Regions from separate parts of the Paenibacillus sp. MER 99-2 genome, predicted to be linked through region 2. Evidence: riboswitches for the same ligand, from Rfam matches in the RefSeq annotation. Region 2 holds a riboswitch; the other holds the start of a gene.
What was found. A riboswitch is a leader RNA that binds a small molecule or an ion and turns the genes downstream of it on or off. The one in region 2 is predicted to bind glycine.

Region 1: another riboswitch for glycine. It lies ahead of gcvT (glycine cleavage system aminomethyltransferase GcvT); the one in region 2 lies ahead of sdaAB (L-serine ammonia-lyase, iron-sulfur-dependent subunit beta).

What each region holds. Positions count from the first base shown of each region.
Region 1 covers NZ_JAMAUZ010000001.1:89,353-92,772, reverse strand. The annotation lists gene gcvH (glycine cleavage system protein GcvH) at 240-632, opposite strand; glycine riboswitch at 974-1,097, shown strand; glycine riboswitch at 1,101-1,200, shown strand; gene gcvT (glycine cleavage system aminomethyltransferase GcvT) at 1,444-2,580, shown strand; gene gcvPA (aminomethyl-transferring glycine dehydrogenase subunit GcvPA) at 2,577-3,420, shown strand, end outside.
Region 2 covers NZ_JAMAUZ010000005.1:190,891-194,310, reverse strand. The annotation lists gene M3636_RS20960 (MFS transporter) at 1-417, shown strand, start outside; glycine riboswitch at 850-975, shown strand; glycine riboswitch at 980-1,114, shown strand; gene sdaAB (L-serine ammonia-lyase, iron-sulfur-dependent subunit beta) at 1,226-1,915, shown strand; gene sdaAA (L-serine ammonia-lyase, iron-sulfur-dependent, subunit alpha) at 1,905-2,825, shown strand; gene M3636_RS20945 (alpha-glycosidase) at 3,048-3,420, opposite strand, start outside.

The DNA.
Region 1 (3,420 bases), on a different contig from region 2:
ACCAAAATCAGTGTGAGTTATCATTCCCAACAATCCTCAGAGAGCACAAAAAACCTGTGCAAGCATCTGGCTCACACAGGTTAAAATGATATAAAGCAACACTCTATATGTTATTAAATGAGTCCATTTATAACCACTAAAGGTTGATTTTTGATCTATATCTGGCTGCGTTTGCAGCACCAAATAAGATATTATGAAATCGATTCAAACATATGTTAATAAGTCCATTTCAGAACATATTATTCTTCCGTGTGTTTGCGATAAGCATCCGCGTTCATCAGCTTGGATAAGGCTACACTCAAATCGCCATCCACCCGGATCTCAATCATCCATCCTTCTTCATAAGGAGAGCTATTCACAAGCTCTGGTGAGTCTTGCAACGCATCATTGATCGCAATAATGGAGCCACTCACAGGTGAAAATAAATCCGAAACCGTTTTGACGGATTCAATCGTACCAATACTTTCTTCCGCTTGTACACTGGATTCAAGATCAGGCAATTCAACAAACACAATGTCACCCAGCTGATGCTGTGCGAACTCGGTAATACCAATACGTACAGTATCCTCCCCTACGGTCTGCACCCATTCGTGCTCTTCACTGTACAGGAAATCACTTTTCAATTCGCTCATCGATATCCGCCTCGCTTTTCATTAATGAGTGCATGCGTTCTTTGGCCAAATCCCTTTCCCCAGAACATAGCGTATGATATTTTCGAATCAAATGTCAAGATACCTTACAATTTGTTCATATTTTCTGATCAAAAGCGAGATCATCTAAATACGAACTTACATATACTAGTTATTATTGGAATAGTAAGCGCACTCTTTTTATTTAAACGAACATTAAATTGCATATAAGCTTAAATTATTCGTCTTTCTTTGAAATCAGATGACATTGTTCTTGACATCAGCAGGCAATTCGCGTATTAATGAAAGGAGTAAAACTGTTTTCGTTGTGTGCAATATCGCGGATGAATGTAAAGGGAGAGATTACCCAAGCATCTGGATCTGGATGTTCATGCGGTAACGCCGAAGGAGTAAACCACCCGACAAGCGGGCGGTGAATCTCTCAGGCAAAAGGACTTTTACGGGACGCAACTCTGGAGAGCATCTACCCGCCCGGTACGGGCGTTAAGATCACCCAAGGGGAAACCTGCTGCATTGGCGGCGGGGTAACTCTCAGGTACCAAGGACAGAGCCTAAGAATACAGCGTGCTTCTGGCATGCAGTTTCTTTGGCCTGTCCTTTTCCTTTTTCCCAAAAAAGATAAACACAGCAACCAAACCGTGCAGCATAACCGGATCTCAGAAGTACGATTTTACGTACGATTTATATTCATTACTCAAAATACTTATACCACTCTAATAACGATCATGCCTATTCAACATTAATCCATATGCAGCACATTCAGCCGCTTGACGGCTAATGAAGAGGTGATTTGATGTCCGATTTACTTAGAACTCCACTCTTTCCCTTATATCAACAGTACGAAGGCGTACGTTGCATTGACTTTGGTGGCTGGGAGCTTCCGGTACAGTTTAGCGGAATTCAGAAGGAACACGAAGCAGTTCGTGAACGTGCAGGGCTGTTTGATGTATCCCATATGGGCGAATTCACCGTACAAGGTGAACAAGCGGAGGCTTTTTTGCAGCACATGACCACCAATGACGTAACCGCACTTGTTCCGGGTCAGGCACAATATACGTTGATGTGTTATCCCGATGGCGGTGTGGTCGATGATCTACTGGTGTATAAACTGGAGGAACAGCACTATATGTTAGTTGTTAATGCCTCCAACATCGATAAGGATTGGGCATGGCTAGTGGAACATCTCGCCCCTGGGGTAACCATGACAAATGACTCCAAGCAGACTGCTCTTCTAGCACTGCAAGGTCCATTGTCTGTTGATATTCTCCAAAAAGTTACGGACATTGATGTAGCTACCATTGAGCTGTTTCGTTTTGTACAGGATACGGAAGTATGCGGTGTAAAATTGCTGTTATCCCGCACTGGATATACCGGCGAAGATGGCTTTGAGCTGTATGTTCCAGCAGATCACGCAGCTACAGTGTGGAATGGATTGATGCAGGCAGGGGAAGAACACGGATTGGTTCCGGCTGGACTTGGTGCACGGGACACCCTGCGCTTTGAGGCAAAATTGCCATTGTACGGGCAGGAACTGTCACCCACGATCTCCCCGCTGGAGGCAGGTGTTGGCATGTTTGTGAAACTGAATTCCGGACCTTTTATCGGACACGACGTTTTATCACAGCAAAAAAATGACGGGACTGCTCGCAAATTAGTCGGCATCGAAGTGCTGGAGCGCGGGATTCCACGTCCCCATTACCCTCTCTACGCAGATGGTGTACAGATTGGTGAAGTAACGACAGGCACACAATCACCTACGCTAAAAAGGAATCTTGGGCTAGCCCTTATTGACAGCAAATATGCTGCACTAGGTACGCCACTGGAGATTGAGATTCGCGGCAAAAAGCTAAAAGCCGAGGTCGTAAAGACCCCTTTTCATAAACGGACACGCACGCCTAAGACACCTACTCAAGGAGCTGATCAAGCATGACCAAGCACCGTTACATTCCTATGACCGAGCAGGATCAGAGCGCTATGCTGGCAACAGTTGGTGTGGAAACGATCGAAGACCTCTTCCGAGATATCCCGCAGGAGATTCGTTATCAGGGTGAGTTACCCGTATCCTCTCGGCTAGATGAATATGCACTTACGCGTCATATGTCCAAACAAGCTGGTGCCAATGCCAACTTCGAGACACACGCAAGTTTTCTGGGTGCAGGCATCTACGACCACCATATACCTTCTGTCATCAATCATGTGATCTCCCGTTCGGAATTCTATACTGCATATACACCGTACCAACCTGAAATTAGTCAAGGCGAGCTTCAAGCGATATTTGAGTTTCAATCATACATCTGCGAATTGACAGGCATGGCCGTTGCCAATGCAAGTATGTATGACGGTGCCACCGCTTTTGCAGAAGCAGGGAATTTGGCAGCAGCAGCTACTCGCCGTAAACAATTGATCGTATCTCGTACCGTTCATCCGGAAGCACGTCAGGTACTGAAAGCCTATGCTCATGGTCTAAGTCTGGAGATCGTCGAGATCGGGTATCAAAATGGCGTAACTGACTGGGATGCCTTACAAGCCGCCATCTCGGAAGACACGGCAGCAGTCATGATTCAAAGCCCAAACTTCTTCGGTGCCATTGAACCTATCCAGCAAGCAGCTGACCTAGCTCATGCACACAAAAGCCTGCTTGTAGTAAGTGCGAATCCACTTTCACTAGGATTGTTAGAGGCTCCTGGGAAGCTTGGCGCTGACATTGTTGTCGGTGACGCTCAACCTTTGGGGATCGCCGCATCTCTCGGCGGACCAACATGTGGATATT
Region 2 (3,420 bases):
TTTGCCAAACATATTCCGATCCGTCATATGATGGGGATCGGCGTGCTTATGGTTTCGCTTGGTTATTTCCTATTTGCACGTTCGTTTTCCTTCGAGCTTGCAGCGTTCGCCTTTATCTTGCTTGGGCTGTGCTCAGCACTTGCCAACACAGGCCTGATTACCTTTTACCAGAATAATATTCCGGTAGATCTAATGGGCAGGATGAGCAGTGTCATTGGACTGATGCTGAGCGCGCTTCAAGTGGCTTCTATTTTGATTGCAGGGGTAGTGGCAGAATATTTATCCCTTCGTCTTGTGTATACGGTTGTCTCAGCAGCCATGATGTTAGTGGCACTTATCTTATGGATCACCAGCTTGCTTCCTTCAAGAAGTTCGTATTATCAAGAGGCTGTGACGAAGAGTGCAACGATGAAGTAGGTTAGACTGATGCGGAGAACAACTGCAGAAGTGAAATGGCTCGACAAAAAAAGAAAGAAAGTAATAGTAAGTAAGTTGGGCATTGGTGTGTCCTATAGGGGAGAAGGTCTTGGACAGAAGGTTTTAGACAGAAGTTTGCCTTAACACCCGAACCATTGGACACACCTGAACATACATAGAATTAACAGCAGAGATGTAAACAAATGAATAAACATGAGTGCCGATGTGACAAAAGTTCACAGTAGATAACGCTTACATTTGATTTGAAGCTAACAAATCGTTAAGTTTATTGACATGAAACTTCCGGTCGATTAATCTTAATGAGTAAGAGTGTTTTTTCGTCGGATCACGATATGATTTAGCTTTAATGTCACTATTTTGAATCATAATTATCATCATTCTGATCTCATCAGAATAATTCCATACAGCGAATGATAACGAGCGGGAGAGACCTGAGTTGGCTAAGTAAGATGGCCTGCGATCAGGCACCGAAGGAGCAAGCTGCCTACGCACCCGGCGCGGCGGTTAATCTCTCAGGTAAATGTACCATCGTTGGACGCAACTCTGGAGAGTGCGCATGATGCGCCACCCAAGGGGTATATGATTAAACAGCTTGGTACAGTATGTGTAAGAACAAGGCATGCACTGTATCGACTGACGCTGTTGATCATGAAACTCTCAGGTATCGAGGACAGAGAGAGGGCTTAAGGCCTTCTTCTGTCCTTTTTTGATGTCATCATTCAGTAATAATGGAACGTTATGGTTAAGTATCTGGATGAACATGACGAATACAAATGGAGGGTTTTTGATGCGTTTTAAAGATGTTTTCTCAATTATTGGTCCATCCATGACGGGACCTTCAAGTTCACATACGGCTGGTGCGGCGAGACTTGGCAGAATTGCTCGTCAGTGGTTGGGTTGTACGCCGGAGCGCGCCCGGTTAACACTATACGGATCGTTTGCCGATACGTATCAAGGGCATGGCACAGATCTTGCGCTAATCGGCGGATTGCTTGATTATGCGACAGACGATCCGCGAATACCGGATGCTGAAGAGTATGCAGAGCAAGCGGGTATGGAGGTTGAGTTTTTCACAAGTGGCCTACCTGCTCCCCATCCCAATACGGTCAAAATTGAACTGTGGCACGGTGACCGTGAATGTTCATTGATTGGTGCGTCCATTGGGGGCGGCAGTGTGTCAGTGCATGCCTTGAATGATTTTCGCGTCCAGATCAGTGGGGAGTTCCCAACATTGGTGCTGCGTCATGCGGACAAAGCAGGGGTGCTTGCATCCGTGACGTCCACCATCAGTTCCTCAGGCGTGAACATCGGTTATATGCAGGTAGACCGGAAAGGTCGGGATGGTGAAGCATTGACTGCGATGGAGATGGATGGGGCGCCAGACCCGAATATGTTAAGCCGTTTGAAGTCGCTGGATCATGTGCTGGATATTCGTGTAATTGATTTGAAGAAGGGAGTGAGTCCAGATGCGATTTAAGCATTTGCATGAACTGAATACGATCTGCACGGCTGAATCCAAGACCATTGCTCAGTTAATGATTGAAGAACAAGTCCAAGAGACGAATACGCCGGAAGCAGATGTCGTGCAGCAGATGTCTGAATATTATCAGGTGATGAAGGAAGCGGTTCATAAAGGACTGAATGAAGATACAGTTTCGCGCAGTGGTCTGACTGGTGGAGACGGCAAGAGGATGGCGGAATACATTCGTAAAGGAGAGACTTGCTCAGGTGATGCTTCAGCACTTGCGATGGCATATGCCCTGTGTGTCTCTGAAGTCAATGCATCCATGGGGCGAATTGTTGCTACACCGACAGCGGGTTCGTGCGGCATTATTCCAGGTGTGTTCATCAGTTCACAAGAACGTTTTGGCTGGACTGACGAGCATCTGGTTAACGGACTGTTCTGTGCTGGGGCGATCGGATATGTTATTGCAAACAATTCGTTTATCTCTGGTGCTGAGGGTGGCTGTCAGGCTGAGGTAGGCTCCGCGATTGGTATGGCGGCGGGTGCTATGGTTGAGCTACGTGGAGGCACGCCGGAGCAGGTTGTTCATGCGGTAGGTTTGGCGTTAAAAAATACACTCGGTCTCATCTGCGATCCAGTCGCAGGTCTCGTCGAAATTCCTTGCATCGTCCGCAACGGACTGGGCGCTGTAACCGCTCTAGCCGCTGCTGATATGGCACTTGCTGGGGTGCGTAGCGCCATTCCATCGGACGAAGTGATTGATGTCATGCTTGAAGTGGGCAGTGCTATGCCAAGCAGGCACCGTGAGACGGCTCAAGGTGGACTGGCTCAGACCCCGACAGGACGCAAAATGATGGAGAAGCTTGCGAAACCGAAGGCAAAACGTGCTCCGGAACCAGAGTTAGAAACAGACGGGGCATAGGGTTCAACGTCAGAATAAAATTAAAATATGAAGAGGCGCCTAGCAGTGTAGTAACCTTCTGCTGGCGCCTCTTTGGCATAGATAGATCTGAAACGAAAAGCTGGCATAAGAGTAGTATTTGTATTGTGTAATATTCGTACCGCGTGCCAGTTACAGCACCCGGCGCGCGCAGTATTCTAGGTCACGCCAGACTTCTCGATGAAGTCTGGCACGAACCTTATATTACTCCAGAGCCATGCTTAATACTGCATATCCATAAGCCGGAAGCTCAATCGCAAGTATGCCATCCTCCAGTGCGATCCGGTGCTTCTCGCCAAACAGCTCATGCCAATCATCTGTACTCGTCTCCAGCTCAACGATGGCCGTTTCTTCTGAGCGATTGAACAGAATTAGAATGCGCTCTTCTTCATCCTGACGTTCCATGACAAGCTGGCTACCACCTTCGCGGGCTTGTAGGAATCGAATCGTACCTTCAGCACGCAGAGCAGGATGAGCGTGACGGAGCGCAATAAGTCTCTGATAAAAATCAAACAGGTCACGGTCTTGCTTCGCCTCATCCCATTCCATACATTTGCGACATCCAGGATCATGATCA